Regions from separate parts of the Planococcus sp. TJ-201 genome, predicted to be linked through region 1. Evidence: riboswitches for the same ligand, from Rfam matches in the RefSeq annotation. Region 1 holds a riboswitch; each other region holds the start of a gene.
The links. Region 1 has a riboswitch for S-adenosylmethionine ahead of AC4EG4_RS10930 (bifunctional homocysteine S-methyltransferase/methylenetetrahydrofolate reductase). Riboswitches for the same ligand answer to the same signal wherever they lie in the genome.
Positions count from the first base shown of each region.

Region 1 (6,706 bases):
CAATTGGCGTTGCGGGAGCGATTGGCAGCGTTTTGGGCGGTTTAGTGGCAGATAAATTGGGCAGATCGCGGTTAACAATTCTATCATTGGTCATCAGTGCTGGCTGTTCGGTCATCATCGGTTTTACATTTGGCCAGGCTTTATGGTTGACGGTAACGGTAGCAATTGTTTGGGGGATGTTTGTTATATCCGATTCGGCGCAATTCTCAGCGGCGGTGACAGAATTTGCAGAACCCCCGTATCTAGGAACTGCTTTAACATTTCAAATGTGCGTCGGCTTTTTAGTCACGATCTTTTCCATCAATATGATTCCCGTCGTGCAAAGCATCGTTGGCTGGAAATGGGTATTTGCGTTATTAAGCATCGGTCCGGTATTCGGTGTAATTTCAATGGTGAAGTTTCGTGCTTATGAAATAAAAGAAGTAGAAAAATAGTCTTTTGAGCATGGATAAAAAGAACTATCATTTTGTTGTAAATATGATTATGATATAAATAAACGGATGATGTTGCAAAGGGGATAGCGGGATGAATTGGTTGCCAAAGAGAAAAGACAAGGTGGCGGCTTTCTGGGAATGGTTTGCAGAAAACAAAGCAGCGTACTTTGAATTGGATGAGTCTGGCCGAGATAAGCTTTTTAGCCAGTTGGAAAAGAAATTGCACAAGGTCAATCGGCATTTGGCTTTTGAGTTTGGCGAAAGCCTGGCTGCGGGAAAACGTGAATTCATCATTAGTGCAGACGGGGTGGTCGAAGCTTTTGATGACGTCATTGAGTTGGTCGACAACGCACCCACTCTTGGCAGCTTTGCCATCATTGGTTTTCGCCAACCGCATGAGGAAGAGTTTTCTATCGCATACGGAGATATCGAACTGGGGTGGGATGATATTTTCTGTACGTTTGAAAAAGACAGCGACGAAGTGAATTTAGTTCTCTACATCAAAGGCTTTACCGAAGATAACGAAGACGAGTTTATTTCAGCTTCTTTTATTTTGTTGGATACCGTCATCGGAGAATACAATGCGGGCATGCGCATTGGGGAAATCGAGTTCATCAGCTATGAAGGCCAGCCGGATGTTCGGCCGATAAAAGAATTACAAAGCCTTTTTACATAAAACCTTATTAACTAGTTTGAAACCCTGTCCGGATTTTTTTGGACAGGGTTTTATTATTGCGTGAAGGAGTTAATGTTGCTTTTGGAGTCGTTGACGAGCGGATGAAGTAGCTGGCGTAATCGCTGTTTTTCCGAGCGCTCGGGCTAAGCCAAACTCAGGCATATTAACGTAAATCGACTCTGATTGGCCAGGAGAAATGAGGTAGGTTTCGTGATAAATGCCGACAGCGTCATTGTTTTTTGCTTTGTTGTTGAACGTTTTCCAAGCAGACAGATGATTTTGCCCTTTCGAATAAGCATGCAATTGTTCTTCCGATTGCCAATACTGAACCATGAACGTAAGGGGCGGTTTGAAAAAACTTTCAGAAGACAGACAACCCAGTTCTTTGTGCACTGCGAGTTCTTTGATCATGGGCCCCATTGCCATCATGACCGGCAGCCATTTATGCACAGCTCTCCATTTGTTGATTCGCATGCCGATAACAAAGACGACGATTCCCTCGTGGCTTTCAGCAGTGTATCTTCCGGGAAAGACGTTTGCGCTCATTGTTTTTCCTCCTCATAGACTTAAGGTCTTGTTTGCTTCATCACACCATTCGATTGCAGCCAAAGTGGTCCGTATTCCGTAATCCAGCGTCAAAAGCCAAAAAGGGGCATCCGCTTGATCTCGCAATTGCGTATTGATCATTTCTTGAATTGCTCTATACGTGTTCAGGCGGCCGGTCAGTTTTTCACGAAAATCTGCTAAATGACTGAGTGTATCCTGAACATCCTGGTTTCCGCTGAAAAATAACTTGAGCAGGAGTTCATTTTTTTCACCGGGCAGCTGCTGAATCGGCTGCTGGATCCATTCTTTTAGAGCACGCTCGCCTTCGTTAGTAATCGTGTATTCTTTTTTGTCCGGCCTGCCTTCCTGAACTTGAGATTCCACGGTGGCATACCCTTGATCTACCAACAGTTTCAATGTCGGATAAATTTGTCCGTAACTGATTTTCCAAAAATGGTTCAAGCTTGTATCGATCATTTGCTTGATCGAATAGCCAGTGCGGCATTCTGTTGTCAGCAGCCCGAGTATGGCATATTGAGTATGGTTTTCTTTTGCCATGGATTCACATCCTTATATCTTTTTGATATATATCTATTTGCTATAAAAATACTCTCTTTTTGACTTTTTGTCCAGTGAGTATTTAAAAATGATTTAATGCCTGTATAAACAGGTAAAGAAACAAAAAGGAGTGTTTGCGGTGGAGAAAAAAGATGAGCATGTAATCCATTCTGACCTTGCGGCTCCTGACAAACTAACGGAACAAATGACAGAGTCTCTTCCATTGCCTGTGAAAAATTGGCTTTATGCAATTGGCGCTGTCGGTCACGAACAAATTGCGAGCGTCAGCTTCAAGCAACTTGGTTGGATGAAACAAAAGCCAGAGCAAAAAAAGTGGATGGCCTCGGAAGCCGAACAAACGAGCTTTACCGACCCGCCTGCATTCTACTGGTCTGCAAAGATGAAAATGGGAAAGGGATTATTCATTACGGGGAAAGACAGCTTTACTGCTGGCAAAGCCAGTATGCGGATCAAACTTGTGAGCATCTTTCCAATGTCACAAACTCCTGACAATGAGAAGACCAATGAGTCTGCGCTGCAGCGCTACTTGATGGAGTTGGCTTGGTATCCAGCAGCGGTGTTCAGTCCATTTATCAAATGGGAGCTCGTGGATGTGCACACTGCGAAAGCAACGATTACGTATGAGGGCTTGACCGGATCAGCAACCTATTTCTTCAATGAGCAAAGTGAGTTGTTGAGAGTGGAGGCTTTGCGCTATAAAGGCAGTGCCAAAGATGCACAACGGCAGCTCTGCATCGGAACTATCAAAGAGCATCAGCAGGTAGAAGGATTGAAGATGCCCGTAAAAATGGAGGTCAGCTGGGTGATAGAGGGTAATACATTTACTTGGTATAAGTTTGATGTGTCAGAGATTCGATTTAATCCCAAAAATGCATCTACATTCTAAAAAATTCTGAAAGCACAAAGTTTTTGCGGAATAACACAGAAATTTCATTGTTTTTCGACAGATTGCCTTGACCTGTTCCATAGATACAGGTACCATATTTAGAATACTTAAAACAGAATAGTGAATTCTTATCAAGAGAAGTCGAGGGACTGGCCCGATGAAGCTTCAGCAACCAGCCGAAAGGTCAGGTGCTAAATCCAGCAGGCAAGCAATTGCCTGGCAGATGAAAAGGAACGAGTTTGATATCGTAAAGCCTTCTTTTTCATGAAGGCTTTTTTTGTATATATGGGAGGTTGAGAAGGATGGGCTTATTAGACGAACTAAAGACCAGAATATTGACGGCGGATGGCGCCATGGGAACATTGCTGTATTCCTATGGCATTGAGTATTGCAACGAAGAACTGAATTTGCAACGCCCGGAAGTCATTGAGAAGATTCATCAGGACTATATTAAAGCCGGAGCGGATATCATCCAGACCAACACATACGGAGCGAATGCGGCGAAACTGGCCCGTTACGGCCTGGAAGAGCAAGTCGCAGATATTAACAGAGCAGCTATTGGAATTGCTAAACGAGCGGCAGCACCGGGTGGCCAATTTGTTTTTGGAACCATTGGGGGAATCCGCGGAATCCGGAAAAGCGATGCTACATTGCAAGAGATTATTGCAATGGTCGACCAGCAAGCCATCCATTTGCTGGCTGGAGATCCGGACGGCTTGTTGTTGGAAACGTATTACGATTTTGAAGAGTTGGCAGCAACAGTCAAGCATTTAAAAGGCATCACCGATACCCCGCTGATTGCCCAAGTGTCGATGCATGAGCCGGGCATCCTGCAAAATGGCATGTCGCTGAACGATGCCCTTCATCAATTGGAGGCACTTGGAGCCGATATCGTCGGTGTCAACTGCCGTCTTGGCCCTCACCATACCATCCAGGCTTTTGAAGAAGTCACTTTGCCTGACAAAGCGTTTCTTTCTGCTTATCCCAACGCCAGCTTGCTTGATGTAGAAGACGGACGAATCGTCTATGAATCGGAAGCGGATTATTTTGGCCGTGCCGCTTTGTTATTAAGAGAAGAAGGTGTGCGTTTGATCGGCGGCTGCTGCGGCACAACGCCGAAGCATATTGAAGCTGTGAAAAAGCATCTCGGCAACTTGCCGCCAATTTTCCATAAAGAAGTAACAGCAAGAAAACCAATCGTCATCCGTGAAGCAGAAGCGTTGGAAGTTAAGCCGCTTCATGAAAAAGCCAAAATGGAACGGACCATTATCGTGGAATTGGATACGCCGCGCCACTTGGATACAGCTAAATTTTTAGAAGGATCCGTCGCTTTAAATAAAGCCGGTGTCGATGCCGTAACAATGGCGGACAATTCGTTGGCATCGCCGCGCATCAGCAATATGGCGATGGGCTCCATCCTCAAACACAAGGAAAACATTCGGGCGCTCGCTCACATCACATGCCGCGACCGCAACTTAATCGGCCTGCAGTCGCATTTGATGGGGCTCGATGCGCTCGGGATCCATGATATACTCGCCGTAACAGGTGATCCAACAAAAGTCGGGGACTTCCCGGGAGCTACCAGTGTTTATGATGTGTCCAGCATGGAATTGATTCAATTGATTAAAAAGCTGAATGAAGGCATTTCATTTTCCGGCAAGCCGTTGCGGAAAAAAGCCAACTTCTCTGTTGCGGCAGCATTTAACCCGAACGTCCGTGTTTTGGACCGAGCAGTGGCAAGGCTTGATAAGAAAATCGAAAGCGGTGCGGATTATTTCATCTCGCAGCCGGTTTATACAAAAGAGAAAATCATCGAAATTCACGAAGCGACAAAACATTTGGAGACGCCGATCTTCATTGGTGTGATGCCGCTGACCAGCATCCGCAGTGCGGAATTCCTGCACAATGAAGTGCCAGGCATCAAGCTGTCGGAAGATGCACTGGAACGCATGCGCGCATGCGGCGACGACAAAGACCGCGCCACTGCAGAAGGCATCCAAATCGCAAAAGAATTGATTGATACAGCAGCGGAGCTGTTCCATGGCATTTACCTCATAACTCCGTTTGTCCGTTACGATATGACCGTGGAATTGATTCATTACATTCGACAACTAGATCAACAGAAAGAGAGCGATCGCAGCCATGTCCAAACATCTTATTGAACAACAACTTGAAAAAAGAATCTTGATCATCGACGGAGCCATGGGCACGATGATTCAAAACGTCGATCTTTCTCCCGAAGATTTTGGAGGCGAAGAGTTTGACGGCTGCAACGAGTATTTGAATATTGTCCGTCCGGATGTTATCGAAGGGGTCCACACGGCTTACCTCGAAGCGGGAGCCGATATTCTCTGTACCAATACCTTTGGCGGCACACCGATTGTTTTGGATGAGTATGGGATCGGCAGCCAGGCGGCGGAAATCAACCGGCGTGGAGTGGAAATTGCGAAAAAAGCAGCCGCTGCTTTTTCAACGCCGGAATGGCCGCGTTTTGTGGCGGGTGCTATCGGGCCGACCACAAAAACGCTGTCTGTTACAGGCGGTGCCACATTCGATGAAATGCTGGAAAATTTCTATGTACAGGCGAAAGCCTTAATCGAAGGCGGCGCAGATTTGATTCTCTTGGAAACAAGCCAGGACATGCTGAATGTCAAAGCGGCAACAATTGGAATCAAGCAAGCTTTTGAAGAAACCGGAATCGAGTTGCCGATCATGGTGTCAGGAACGATTGAACCGATGGGCACTACGCTTGCGGGCCAAAGCATCGAAGCCTTTTACATTTCAATCGAGCACGTGAAACCGTTATCGGTTGGCTTGAACTGTGCAACCGGCCCGGAATTCATGACAGACCACATCCGATCGCTGTCTGAGCTGTCGGACGGCTATGTCAGCTGTTACCCGAACGCCGGCTTGCCGGATGAAGAAGGGCATTATCACGAAATACCGGAATCGCTGGCGAAAAAATTGCGGGGCTTTGCCGATAAAGGCTGGCTGAACGTAGTGGGCGGCTGTTGCGGTACGACGCCAGCCCATATTCAAGCGGTGCGTGAAGCAATGGAAGGTCTGCCTCCGAGAAAACCGGATCCTGTCGATCACGGCCATGTCGTTTCCGGCATTGAACCGTTGCAGTACGATGAAACCATGCGTCCATTATTCATTGGTGAACGTACCAACGTCATTGGTTCCCGCAAGTTCAAGCGGCTGATTGTGGATGGCCAGTTTGAAGAAGCTTCTGAAATTGCCCGCGCGCAAGTGAAAAACGGCGCTCATGTTATTGATATCTGTCTGGCGAACCCGGACCGGGATGAAGTCGAGGACATGACCAATTTCATGAAAGAAGTCGTCAAAAAAGTGAAAGTGCCGCTGGTCATTGATTCCACGGATGAAGAAGTGATTGAAGTGGCGCTGAAATTCTCACAAGGAAAAGCCATCATTAACTCGATCAACCTGGAAGACGGGGAAGAGCGGTTTGATGCGGTCATGCCGCTGGTGAAGAAATACGGAGCGGCAGTCGTTGTCGGAACGATCGATGAGGAAGGCATGGCGGTTACGCGTGAGCGCAAGCTGGAAATTGCGTTACGGTCG
Region 1 covers NZ_JBZDOG010000004.1:49,828-56,533, forward strand. Annotated here, with positions in the region: gene AC4EG4_RS10905 (MFS transporter) at 1-434, shown strand, start outside; gene AC4EG4_RS10910 (hypothetical protein) at 526-1,110, shown strand; gene AC4EG4_RS10915 (DUF4188 domain-containing protein) at 1,180-1,656, opposite strand; gene AC4EG4_RS10920 (PadR family transcriptional regulator) at 1,669-2,214, opposite strand; gene AC4EG4_RS10925 (DUF6920 family protein) at 2,354-3,121, shown strand; SAM riboswitch class I at 3,247-3,351, shown strand; gene AC4EG4_RS10930 (bifunctional homocysteine S-methyltransferase/methylenetetrahydrofolate reductase) at 3,424-5,283, shown strand; gene metH (methionine synthase) at 5,264-6,706, shown strand, end outside.

Region 2 (6,706 bases), on a different contig from region 1:
TTGCGTTGATCGCAGGTGGGCATACATTTGGTAAAGCTCACGGCGCTGGAGATGCTTCCAAAGTAGGCGACGATCCAGAAGCAGCCGTAATGGAAAATATGGGAATGGGCTGGAAGAGCACGCACGGTTCAGGAAAAGGCCGCGACACGATTTCAAGTGGTATCGAAGGCGCTTGGACTGCCAACCCGACACAATGGGACAATGGCTACTATGAGCAGTTGTTTGGCTATGAGTGGGAATTGACGAAATCTCCTGCAGGCGCTTATCAATGGACGGCAAAAGATTTGTCAGAAGAACAGATGGCACCTGATGCAGAAGACTCGTCCATCAAAGTGAAAACAATGATGACGACGGCAGATATGGCACTTCGCATGGATCCAGCATACGAAAAAATTTCACGTCGTTACTATGAAAATATGGAAGAGTTCCAAGATGCTTTCGCCCGCGCATGGTTCAAACTTCTTCACCGCGACATGGGACCAAAAGAGCGTTATTTGGGGCCAGAAGTTCCAGCAGAAGATTTGATCTGGCAAGATCCAGTACCAGCAGCACCAGGTACATTGAAAGACAAAGAACTGGATGAGCTGAAAGTGAAGATTCTTGAAAGCGGAATAAACCCGCAGCTATTGGTTAAAACCGCTTGGGCTTCTGCCAGCACATATCGTGATTCAGACAAGCGCGGCGGTTCAAACGGAGCACGCATCCGTTTTGCTCCTCAACGCGATTGGGAAGTAAACGAGCCAGAAGAATTGGCTAAAGTTCTTTACTTCTATGAGCACTTAAAAGCAAGCACTGACAACAAAATCAGCATCGCTGACTTGATTGTGCTTGGCGGGAACGCTGCAATCGAACAAGCTGTAAAAGCAGCTGGATTTGATGTTGCGGTACCATTTACGCAAGGCCGTGGAGATGCACTTGAAGAACAGACTGATGCAGAAAGCTTCGAGCCATTGGAGCCAATTTCAGACGGTTTCAGAAACTACCAGAAGAAAGAATACGCTACAAGCCCAGAAGAAATGCTGCTTGATAAAGCGAACTTGCTTGGCTTAACAGCTCCAGAAATGACTGTTTTAGTCGGCGGTATGCGTGCATTCGGTGCAAACTACCAAGGAGCAACAGAAGGAATCTTCACCGACAAAGTCGGCGTGTTAACAAATGATTTCTTCGTTAACTTATTGGATATGAACATCGAGTGGACGCCAGTAGAATTCAATAAATACGAAGGCAAAAACCGCACGACAGGCGAAGTTGTTCGCACAGCAACGCGTTTTGACCTCGTATTCGGTTCAAATGCGATTCTTCGCGCAGTTGCCGAAGTTTACGCACAAGACGACAACCAAGAAAAATTCGTTCGCGATTTCATCAAAGCTTGGAACAAAGTGATGAACGCTGATCGTTTCAACCTAGAAAACTAATAAGGAAAATCCCGGTCAGCACATTGCGCTGACCGGGATTTTTTTGTGTGGAATAAGGAGGTGGATTTTCGTCACTTCCACCTTTTTCAGAAACTTGTTATCGCGAGCCTTCCTGTGCTTCAGGCTGCAAACCAAATCTGTTGAGGGCGAAGATGGAAATATCCAGCTCACTTTCGCCTGTCATAGCCAGTTGGCTCAACACTTCTCCCATGACACTGCCAAATTTGAAACCGTGTCCGGAAAACCCGCAGGCAAAAATAATACGGCTGTCTTCCGGATGAACATCAACGATAAAATCATTATCGCTTGAAAGTGTGTATAGACACGTTTTGCCTTGCTCCAGTTTGCCATTTGCCTGAGGCAAGTAACGTTCCAGCCCTTCCCGCAAGTCGTTTTCATCTGTTTCGTATAATCCAAAGTTTTGCGTTTGACGATCTGGATCGATCGGCTGCCCACCATCGGATCTCCCAATTTTGACCCCGCCACCATTCAACTTAGGAAAACCATAAAATTTCTTATTCTGATCTTCTACAAAAAAAGCAGGGAAATTAACAGCATCGTACAAGTCGGAAGGTGCTTCAAACCAAGCAACAGCTTTGCGAGTGGGTTGAAGCGGCAGCGTTAAATCCGGCAACAGCTTTGCCGCCCAGGCTCCCGCCGTGACAATGACTTTCTTGGCATAAAATGTCGCACGTTCAGTGGAAATCTTGACACCTTGTTCATCATTCAGGTCTATGTGCTGAACCCTTGTATTTGGAACGAAGCTCGCACCATGTGCAAGAGCGGTTTCTTTATAGGCCAGAATGGCATTTTCACTGTACAGAATGCCCGACTGTGTTTCAAAGCAGCCAATAAAATGATCCGGTACAGAAAATCCAGGCCATCTCGCATTAACTTCCAAGCCCGTCATCAGCTCTAACAAAAGGTTATGCTTCTCCGCAGAAGCCATCATCTCCACTAAAAAAGGCGAATCTTCCGGACCCAGGCCGATTACGCCGGTATTTTCAAAAATTTTATATCCTGTTTGCTGTTCCAGTTCTTGCCACAATTGCTGGGCCCGTTTTACTAACGTTACGTACTGCCTGCCTTCCCCATACGCATGACGGATCAAGCGGGTATCGCCGTGATGGCTGCCATGGCTATGCGGCGGATCGAAGGCATCTATCAAGACAGTCTTTACTTTTTGCTGCGCCAAAAAAGCACCAGCCGCCATTCCCATCGTTCCTGCACCAATTATCGCCACTTCAAAAACAGCTTGTTTAGTCATTTTCTCGCTCCATTCTTTGTGGAAAAAAGTCAGTTTCAAAATAACAGCTTTATGAAAAATCGCATGTGAATTATTAATAGATCGTATGGAAGATTTGATGGATTGTCAATCGTTCATTGTGCGCCTTGCCCCTTCCATCCTTTAGACAAGTCCATATTTGAAGCAAAATGTGTTTGACAAGAGAGGCAATGTCCCATACTATCGTTAATATGCAAAAACTAAATAACTTATCAAGAGAGACCGAGGGACAGGCCCTATGACGTCCAGCAACCATCATTTGTATGAGAGGTGCTAATTCCTGCAGAGTGTTTTATTCTGAGAGATAAGAATTCGGCCAAAACCTCTTTCCTATTGGAAGAGGTTTTTTTATTTAACAAGAAAATTGCGTAGACACGCTACTCGGGACAGCAGCCGCGTGACTTGCGCCCAATTCCAAAGTGTACTTATTTGATAGACCGACAGCTTCTTTAGATCCAGAGTTGTTGCAATAAGCTTGAATGTGGAAAGGATGTTGTGGAATGAACCCGATCGAACAAATTTTAAATCACTTCCCTATTGTTATTGTTGATGGTGCAATGGCGACAGAGCTTGAGGAGTATGGCTGCAATTTACATGATCGTCTATGGTCGGCAAAAGTGCTCATGGAAAATCCCGAGCTAATCAAAAAAGTTCACTTGGACTATTTCCACGCCGGTGCAGACTGCGCCATCACCGCCAGCTACCAGGCAACGACTGAAGGATACAAAGAAAAAGGATTGAGCGAGGACGAAGCAAACAGCCTGATCGGAAAATCGGTGAAACTTGCAGCAGAGGCCCGGGATGAATTTTGGAGCAGGGTGGAAAACCGGTCGAACAGGCCAAAGCCAATTGTGGCTGCCTCTGTCGGCCCATATGGTGCTTTTCTTTCAGATGGCTCTGAATACCGCGGCGATTATGCGGTAAGCGAACAGGAACTAATAAATTTCCATAAGGAACGGATCCGTATATTGATCGATGCAGGTGCAGATATTTTAGCGTGTGAAACCATTCCTTGCTTGGCAGAAGCCAAAGCAATTGTGGCAGTATTAAAGGAATTTCCAGAGGTCTATGCGTGGTTCAGTTTTAGCGCAAAAGATGAACGTCATATAAGTGATGGAGACAAAATCTCAAAGTGTGCAGAGTGGCTGGACAAACAACCGCAAGCAGCCGCAATTGGCATCAATTGTTCAGCACCCCACCTAATCGAATCGCTGATTAAAGAAGTGAAAAGCCAAACGGCGAAACCCATCATTGTGTATCCGAATTCAGGCGAAGAATATGACCCGTCGAGCAAGACCTGGGGTGAAGGAACTTCAGTAAATCAATTTGCCTTGAATACACGCCAATGGTATGAAGCAGGTGCCCACATGATTGGAGGGTGCTGCAGAACAACACCAGGAGACATTGCAGGCATTGCGGCCTGGGCGCGTGAATAAAGATTATGATCAGACGAGCTTGATCTTAAGATTTCAATTTCTTTTGATAACCGATAAACTTAATAGATACAAGCTCACAAAGGGGAATACATATGAATGAAATTATCCAGCAGAAGTTAATCGGCATAGAGGAAAAATTTAATGTGAAGGTGTTATACGCTGTTGAATCTGGAAGTCGGGCATGGGGATTTCCTTCAAAAGACAGTGATTACGATGTTCGGTTTATTTATATTCATTTGCCGGCATGGTACCTCTCGATTGATCCACAAGGAAGTGCTGTAAAGAGAGACGTGATTGAAGAACCGATTAGTGAGTTATTGGACATAAGTGGCTGGGAGTTGACTAAAGCACTTCGCCTGTTTCGAAAAAGCAATCCACCGCTTTTGGAATGGCTGCGAAGCGACATCATCTATTATCAAAAAGACTCGTTTATTGATCACATGCGCTCTTTGGAGTCAGATGTATTTTATCCGAATTCTATGCTATACCATTATTTAAACATGGCAAAAAACAATTACCAGGAATATCTTCAGGGGCCAGAAGTCAAAATCAAAAAATATTTTTATGTGCTGCGCCCAATTTTGGCATGCAACTGGATTGAAAAGTACAATACGACACCACCAATTGGCTTCAATGAATTAATGGAAGATATTGTTCCTACAGGTGAATTGAAAAAACAAATTGAACAATTGTTGAAACGTAAACTGGCAGGCGACGAAATGGATTTAGAGGATCGCATTGAGGTGATTAACGATTTTTTGGAAAGCGAAATGGAACGGCTCGAGGAGTATACAAGAAACCTTGTGGTTGAGGTAGAGGATCCGACGGAAATGCTGGACGAATTGTTTAGAGATACTTTGCAGGAGACCTGGAAATAATCAATTTATCGGATGAATATCTATCCCTAATAAATCAAAAAGAGATTTTTTGGGGAAACTGAGCCTCATTGAAATGGAAAGTTTATCAAGACAAACCCCGCAGCTGGAATAGGTATCCAAAAGATGACTTCGGTAGTTCACCGAAGTCATCTTTTTTTATAGTGTACATCACTTGAAGGGTCAGTTCAGCTGGTGACTTTCTTTCTTTTTAAAAGTTTATGGATATGGCGGAAGAGAGGGGCTTCAATGTTGTTAATGAAATAAAGAGATATTGTGACAAAAGCCGAAAAGTGATTGTAAAAGATTCGAAAAGAGAATAGTTGAACAATATTTATATGATATATTATTAAAGTAAATAAAAATGTACAATTAATAGTTTTGTTGTAATATTATTCCAATAAATATAGGTGGAGGAAATCTTTTGTTTGATCTTATTGATAACTTGTTCATAAATTTATGTGTTCTCATTGCCTTGATTTTTATTTATTTGCAACTTAGAAAGAAACTTGGATTAGATGAATCTTACAGAAAAGCCGTACTGGCTGACGGAATAGCAGGGGGAGCATTAGGATTTTTGCTGATGTATTTCTCTATACAAGTAACAACTGAAACTATCGTCGATTTGCGATTTATACCGGTTATGCTGCTTGTCCTTTTTTTAGGGATACCCCAAGCTACTATCAGTGCAGTAGTTATTATATTTGGAAGGTTCATTTTTGGCCTGACGATGTCAGCTTTTGCAGCCGCCATCTTAATGATCGCTTTAATCATCGGCTTCATCATTATTCATAAGCTATTTAAAAAATTTAGTGCTAATGCAAGTTCTTACAAAAAGGGCTTTGTGATGATCCTATTTTCAAACATTGTCTTCAGCGTAGTCATTAGTATTCTTATTAGTGATTTTCTTGTTTTGAAAAGTTTGATCCCTGTTTATTGGGTCATTTCTATCATCGGTGGGCTCATTTCGATTTTCTTTGTTGAATACATTCGAAAAACGCAGTATCTTCTGATGAAATACGAGCAGGAGTCCGTGACAGATTTTCTTACAGGCTTAAATAACGTCCGGCAATTTGATGCGGTATGGAATACATTAGTTGGAAGTGCAGCAGAAAAGAATGAAAGGCTCTCGTTGTTAATCATTGACATTGATCATTTTAAAAACGTCAATGACACATATGGCCACCCAGTTGGTGACAAAATCCTAAAAGAGCTTGGAAAAGTTTTAAAGAATACAAGCCGATCTTTTGATATTGTTTCGAGAAACGGTGGAGAGGAATTTTCTGTAATCTTGCCCGATTGCCAAAACGACCTGGCGGTAGAAATTGCTGAACGAATAAGAAAAGCGGTAGAAATTTATCATTTTAGAGTTTCCTCACAGCATTCTATCAACATTACGGTTTCGATCGGTGCAGCAACTTATCCAGAAACAGTAGCGGATACAAATCGCATAGTTGACACTGCTGATGAATGCTTATATAAAGCCAAACGTACTGGAAGAAATAGGGTTTGTGCCAGCTATTAATAAATAGAAAGAGATTGGGAATATTTCCAATCTCTTTTTTTCTTTCATCTGTTGAATTTTTAAATAAGCAAGCAGAGGTTGCAGCAGGGTGCGCCTAGAACTATCTTTACTTTATAAGTTTATTTCTTAATACTGAAAGTAGAAGGAAAGGCGATGAGTACGATGATTTT
Region 2 covers NZ_JBZDOG010000003.1:58,675-65,380, forward strand. Annotated here, with positions in the region: gene katG (catalase/peroxidase HPI) at 1-1,415, shown strand, start outside; gene solA (N-methyl-L-tryptophan oxidase) at 1,513-2,682, opposite strand; SAM riboswitch class I at 2,907-3,011, shown strand; gene mmuM (homocysteine S-methyltransferase) at 3,201-4,136, shown strand; gene AC4EG4_RS08700 (nucleotidyltransferase domain-containing protein) at 4,229-5,014, shown strand; gene AC4EG4_RS08705 (diguanylate cyclase) at 5,436-6,536, shown strand; gene AC4EG4_RS08710 (helix-turn-helix domain-containing protein) at 6,699-6,706, shown strand, end outside.
Region 2: it holds a riboswitch for S-adenosylmethionine, as region 1 does, so the genes downstream of both, mmuM (homocysteine S-methyltransferase) here and AC4EG4_RS10930 (bifunctional homocysteine S-methyltransferase/methylenetetrahydrofolate reductase) in region 1, are expected to answer to the same signal.

Region 3 (6,706 bases), on a different contig from region 1:
GCTGACTCGATCGCTGAATTTGCAGTGGAGTGCTCACTGAATAAATTCTTTGGCACGGAAACCTTGGATTACATCGTCGATGAAGGTGTTCAATTACACGGAGGATATGGCTTTATGCAGGAATACGAAATCGAGCGCATTTACCGCGATTCACGCATCAACCGTATTTTTGAAGGCACCAATGAAATCAACCGCTTGCTAGTACCAGGAACATTGCTTCGTAAAGCGATGAAAGGCGAATTGCCGTTGTTGCAGCACGCACAGCAGCTTCAAGAAGAGCTGTTGATGATGATGCCAGAAGAAGTCGGCACAGAAGCGCTGGCCCAAGAAAAATACTTGGTGAAAAATGCTAAGAAGATCGCTTTGCTGGCGGCCGGTCTTGCCGCTCAGACTTACGGGACAAAACTGGAAGCGGAGCAGGAAGTTTTAGTCAACATCGCAGATATTGTCAGCAGCGTCTTTGCGATGGAGTCGGTCGTATTGCGTACAGAAAAAGCAATCGCTGCTTCAGGCGAAGAAAAGGCCAAGCAGAAACTATTGTATACGCAGATTTATTGCCAAGAAGCATTCGACCAGATCGAAAGAGATGCGAAAGAAACATTGATCGCAGCCATCGAAGGCGACAACCAGCGTATGATGCTTTCTGCATTGCGTAAATTGACTCGTTCAACGCCTTACAATGTCATTGCGAAAAAACGCGAAGCGGCTGTCAAGCTAATCGATGTCGAAAAATACGTTGTGTAATAGCTTTCTCAAAACAGGCACCTCCAGTAAAGTTGGGGGTGCCTGTTGAGCTTGTAGACATAAGAATAGTTACCCGACCTAATGAATAAAATCTTAATTGGTCGGGTTTTATACGGAATTCTGCGCTTCAGGCGGACGAAGCGCTGAGTCGTCGCCTTGCGCTACGAATTTTTGCGTGAAGTGAGGAACAGGCTTCTCTCTTTGATTGGAACCACACGCCCCCAATTGGACTGGCCACGCAGACTCCTGTGGGACAGCGAAAGCTGAAGACCCCGCAGGAACGCAAGTGACGAGGAGGCTGAAGCTGAGCCCACGGAAAGCGGAGTGGCCTGACCGGTTGGGGTTATGCACGGCTATTCATTTGGGTAAGCCTTTGTCTACAGTCTGAACAGGCCAAACCAGTAAATCTGGGTTGGCCTGTTTTTTTGTCGTCGACCGTTTGGGTTCTTTTTGGTAAGCTTGAAAAAAGGGGGTTCTAACTTGATTACCTATTATGCTTATCCAAAATGCACAACGTGCCGAAAAGCGAAAAGCTGGCTGGAAAAAAACGGTGTCGAATATAACGAAATTCACATTGCAGAAAATCCGCCAACAAAAGAACAATTGACAGAGATTTACCAGGCAAGCGGGGTGGAGTTGAAGAAATTTTTCAACACGAGCGGCTTGGTCTATCGTTCACTGAGCTTGAAAGACAAGCTGTCAGACATGACCGAAGAACAGCAGCTGGAATTATTGGCTTCAGACGGGATGCTGATCAAGCGTCCGCTTGCTTGGGACGGCAAACAGGTGACACTGGGCTTTAAAGAAGAGGACTACCGGACGAGCTGGTTATAAAGGCTGCGTCATCTTGTGTTTCACGGCTGTTTATGTCAAACTGAACATGAATGAACTACATAATTTGGAGGGGTCAAGATGAGCACACCAGCAGAACTTCGTTATTCAAAAGAACACGAATGGGTCAAAATCGAAGATGGCAATGCGCGTATCGGAATTACTCATTTCGCACAGGCTGAATTGGGAGATATCGTTTTTGTTGAGCTTCCGCAAGTTGGCGAAGAACTGAAAAAAGATCAGCCCTTCGGCAGCGTAGAATCTGTTAAAACGGTTTCGGAACTATACGCACCTATCAGCGGAAAAGTAGTTGAGGTCAACTCTGAGCTTGAAGACAGCCCGGAATTCGTCAACGAATCTCCTTACGAGCAAGCTTGGATGGTGGTTATCGAAGCCCCTTCTGAAGAAGAAGTCAACGAACTGATGACTGCAGACCAATACAAAGAAATGACAAACGAGTAAACTTTGGAAAGCGCCTATGCCTAGGCGCTTTTTTGTTTTTTTCTCCCCGAATAGAATTGGAAAAAATGCTGAAACGGCCCAAGGAAAGAAATAGGGTTCTATGGCGTCAAGGTGATATTCTTGAAACTATTGAATTAATTAGTATAGTTGAGTAATAGGACTTTTCTTATTCTATATTCGATGGGGTGAATGTTTATGGGAAAGGTGATTGTGGTGGAGGGAATCAGCGACAAGTCGAGGATTGCGCCGCTCATTGCAGAACCCGTGACGATTCTTTGCACAAATGGTACAGTAAGTGCATCGCGGCTTGAAGAATTATTATTGCCTTACGAAGATCAGGATATTATCATATTGGTGGATGCCGATTCTTCAGGAGAAAAGTTGCGGAAGTTAGTCAAACGTGAATTCCCGGAAGCCCGCCATTTCTATGTGAATCGCAGCTACAAGGAAGTTTCAACGACACCGCTTCGCATTTTGATGGATGTGCTGATTGCAGCGAATGTCCGGGTCAACAAGCTATTGATAGAGGGATGAAGAAGATGAAAGAATGGACACATAAAGAATGGATCAAAGAAAAAAACACAAAACGGACCACTGCGTTTTATTTATATACGCCGATGTGCGGGACTTGCCAGGTCGCTTCAAAGATGTTGACAGTCGTCACAGAACTGCTGCCGGATCTTGAAATCGGCAAAGCCAACTTGAATTATGTCCAAGAAATTGCAGGCTTATACCAAGTGGAAAGTGTGCCGTGCCTGCTAATTACGGAGAATGGCAAAATTGAGGAAAAGATTTATGCTTTCCATTCGGTCCCATATTTATATGATAAGTTGAAATCTGTTGACGAATTTAGCACGTCATGGTAAATTGAGATTCTGATAAAATAATTTCATATCAAAACTCTTATTAAGAGTGGTGGAGGGAAGTGCCCTATGAAGCCCGGCAACCGTCATGAAAATGAAATGGTGCCAAATCACACGAAGCGAAAGCTTTGGAAGATGAGAGATTGGTTTCCGTATAATATACGTTTGCCCTTCTGCTCAGTTCTGCGCGGAAGGGTTTTTTATTTTTAGAATCTAGGGGTGTTCAAGAGATGATTGAGTTAAAAAAAGTAACGAAAAAATTCGATACAGGCAAAGCAGTTCTTACAGCTGTTGACGGAGTCGATTTATCCATTTCCGATGGTGAAATCTTCGGCATTATCGGGTACAGCGGAGCTGGTAAAAGTACGTTGATCCGGTTGTTGAACGGTTTGGAAAAACCAACTTCAGGAACAGTCGAAATTAACGGGCAGACGATCACAGCGATTAAAGGTGGAGAATTGCGCAAGGCCCGCCAAAAAGTCAGCATGATTTTCCAGCATTTCAACTTGTTATGGTCTCGAACAGTAAGAGAGAATATCGAGTTCCCGCTCGAGATTGCCGGAGTGGCAAAAGCACAGCGGGGCAACCGAGTTCAAGAGTTGATCGAACTGGTTGGATTGACTGGCCGTGAAAACGCGTATCCATCGGAACTTTCAGGCGGACAGAAACAGCGCGTCGGCATTGCCCGGGCACTGGCGAATGATCCGGAAGTCTTGTTGTGTGACGAAGCAACATCTGCACTCGATCCAGAAACAACCGATGCCATCCTGGATCTGCTGGTGGACATCAACAAACGATTGGGTTTGACCATTGTGTTAATCACTCATGAAATGCATGTAATCCGCAAGATTTGCCATCGTGTGGCGGTCATGGAAGGCGGCCGGGTGGTTGAACTTGGCGATGTTCTGAATGTTTTCCAATCGCCGAAAGAAGAAATCACGAAACGTTTTGTGGCACAGGTTACCGATTCCGGTGATTCGCACGAAACCATCAAAAATCTTCGGGAATTGTATCCGACAGGCGAGTTGGTAAAATTGGTCTTTGTCGGAGACCAAACTGAACAGCCGATTCTGACAAAGTTGATCCGCAGCCATGCAGTGGAAGTCAACATTGTTCAAGGCAATATCTCGCACACACAGCGCGGGGCATATGGAACGTTGATCCTGCAATTGAAAGGTTCAGCAGCAGAAATTGAAGAAGCACTGGCATTCCTTCGGTTAGAAGATGTCCAAGCGGAGGTGATGCACAATGATTGAATCATTATTCCCGAACGTCGATTGGGACAATATGTGGGAAGCCACTATTGAAACACTTTACATGACGGCATTGTCTACAGTATTTACATTTGTTATTGGATTGGCCCTTGGCATTTTGCTGTTTTTGACAGCGCCAAAGCAATTATGGGCAAACAAAGTCGTCAACTGGCTGACAGGGGCATTCGTGAATATTTTCCGCTCGATTCCCTTTATCATCCTGATTATCTTATTGATTCCGTTTACGTTATTCTTGATGGGCTCTATTCGTGGACCCAACGCTGCATTGCCGGCATTGATCATCGGATCAGCTCCATTTTATGCACGCATGGTGCTGATTGCCTTGAAAGAAATTGATAAAGGGGTCATCGAAGCTGCCCGTTCTATGGGCGCGACAACCGGCACCATCATTTGGAAAGTCCTGTTGCCTGAATCGAAACCGGCTTTAATTTCCGGAATCACGGTGACGGCCATTGCATTAGTCGGTTACACGGCAATGGCTGGCATCATTGGCGCAGGCGGCCTTGGGACTTTGGCTTTCTTGGACGGGTTCCAGCGCAGCCGGGAAGATGTCACGTTAATGGCAACGATCTTAATTTTGATTATCGTCTTCGTTATTCAATTTATAGGTGATTGGGTAACAACTAAGTCAGACAAACGATAGCAGCGGATTTTCCGTACTATATAAAAACACATGAAAAGGGAGAGAGTCAGATGAAGAAATTTGTAGCAGGAACAGCACTAACAGCTTTAGTACTCGCAGGATGCGGAAATGGCGGGGCAAGCGAAGAAGAAGAATCGAGCACCTTGCGCGTTGGCGCTTCGAACGTGCCCCACGCTGAAATTTTAGAACAGGCACAACCGATTCTAGAAGAGCAGGGCATTGAACTTGAAATTGAAACATACCAGGATTACATCCTGCCAAATGAAGATTTAGAGTCTGGTGAAATCGACGCCAACTATTTCCAACACATTCCTTACCTAGAGTCGCAAGTAGCGGATCATGGCTACGAATTTGAAAACGCAGGCAGCATTCACATCGAGCCAATCGGTGTTTACTCTCAGGATCACGCTTCACTTGATGAACTGCCTGAAGGTGGAACGATTTTGATGAGCAACTCGGTTGCTGATCACGGCCGCATTCTTTCTATGCTTGAAGCTGAAGGCTTGATTACATTGGCTGAAGGTGTAGAAAAAACAGCTGCTGAAGTAAGCGACGTTGTTGAAAACCCGAAAGATCTTCAATTTGATGCCAACTACGAAGCGGCATTGTTGGTTCAAATGTATGAAGCAGGTGAAGGCGATGCAGTTCTAATCAACTCGAACTATGCAATTGATGCAGGCATTAGCCCAATGGAAGATTCCATTGCACTTGAGTCTTCAGATTCTCCATATGCTAACATTATTGCAGTGCGCGCTGGCGATGAAGAAAACGAAAACATTGCAGCATTAGTGGAAGTGTTAACTTCACAAGAAATTAAAGATTTCATTTTGGAAGAATGGGGCGGCTCAGTCGTACCAGTCGAATAATCCTGTAAAAAAGCATCCTTCAACGGATGCTTTTTTATTTTGTTTAAATAATAAAAATATTTCGCGTTTTCCTATATGGCTGTCATTCTTAAAAGGTCTGTGCTACTTTTGAATAATATAAAATAAGCATTTGTTCATATGAGGAGGACAATTTGATGAAATTCAATTTTGGTTTGCTGCCACGTATTGTCGTGGCAATTGTGTTGGGGGTTCTCATTGGATTGGTTGCGCCAGAATGGATGGTGCGGGTATTCGCAACGTTTACCACGATTTTTGGTAATTTTCTAAACTTTATTGTACCGTTGATTATTCTCGGCTTTATTGCTCCGGGAATTGCAAAATTGGGCAAAGGTTCAGGCAAGCTTTTGGGTGTAGCCACCGGAGTTGCCTATGCATCTACCGTAACAGCGGGGATTTTAGCGTTTTTTGCAGCAACCACGGTTTTGCCCAATGTTATGCGGGAAGGCTCTTTAAGCAGCTTGGAAGATCCGGAGCATGCATTAGCAGCGACATTTATTGCCCTTGATATGCCGCCTGTTTTTGGTGTTATGTCAGCATTGATCCTGGCGTTCTTGCTCGGCATCGGCATGGCATCGACAGGAAGCAAGACCATGACCTCATTTTTTGATGAATTCCAAGCAATTATTGAGAAGACGATTTCTTACGTGATTATTCCTTTGTTGCCGTTCCACATCTTTGGTATTTTTGCCAATATGGCCTATGGCGGGGCAGTATTTGAAATCTTATCGTTGTTCGCAATTGTCTTTTTAATGATTTTGATCCTTCACTGGACCATGCTGTTGCTTCAGTATTCATCAGCTGGCGCATTAAAAGGGAAAAATCCTTTTGGAATCTTAAAAACGATGATGCCGGCATATTTCACGGCACTTGGCACGCAGTCTTCTGCAGCAACCATTCCGGTCACTTTGCGCCAATCCCGTAAATCGGGAGTTAATGAACGGGTGGCAGACTTTACCGTTCCTTTGTTTGCAACCATTCATCTATCCGGCAGTACCATCACCT
Region 3 covers NZ_JBZDOG010000006.1:147,727-154,432, forward strand. Annotated here, with positions in the region: gene AC4EG4_RS15430 (acyl-CoA dehydrogenase FadE) at 1-744, shown strand, start outside; gene AC4EG4_RS15435 (arsenate reductase family protein) at 1,225-1,578, shown strand; gene gcvH (glycine cleavage system protein GcvH) at 1,657-2,037, shown strand; gene AC4EG4_RS15445 (toprim domain-containing protein) at 2,233-2,571, shown strand; gene AC4EG4_RS15450 (thioredoxin family protein) at 2,577-2,903, shown strand; SAM riboswitch class I at 2,938-3,042, shown strand; gene AC4EG4_RS15455 (methionine ABC transporter ATP-binding protein) at 3,131-4,156, shown strand; gene AC4EG4_RS15460 (methionine ABC transporter permease) at 4,149-4,817, shown strand; gene AC4EG4_RS15465 (MetQ/NlpA family ABC transporter substrate-binding protein) at 4,868-5,683, shown strand; gene AC4EG4_RS15470 (dicarboxylate/amino acid:cation symporter) at 5,839-6,706, shown strand, end outside.
Region 3: it holds a riboswitch for S-adenosylmethionine, as region 1 does, so the genes downstream of both, AC4EG4_RS15455 (methionine ABC transporter ATP-binding protein) here and AC4EG4_RS10930 (bifunctional homocysteine S-methyltransferase/methylenetetrahydrofolate reductase) in region 1, are expected to answer to the same signal.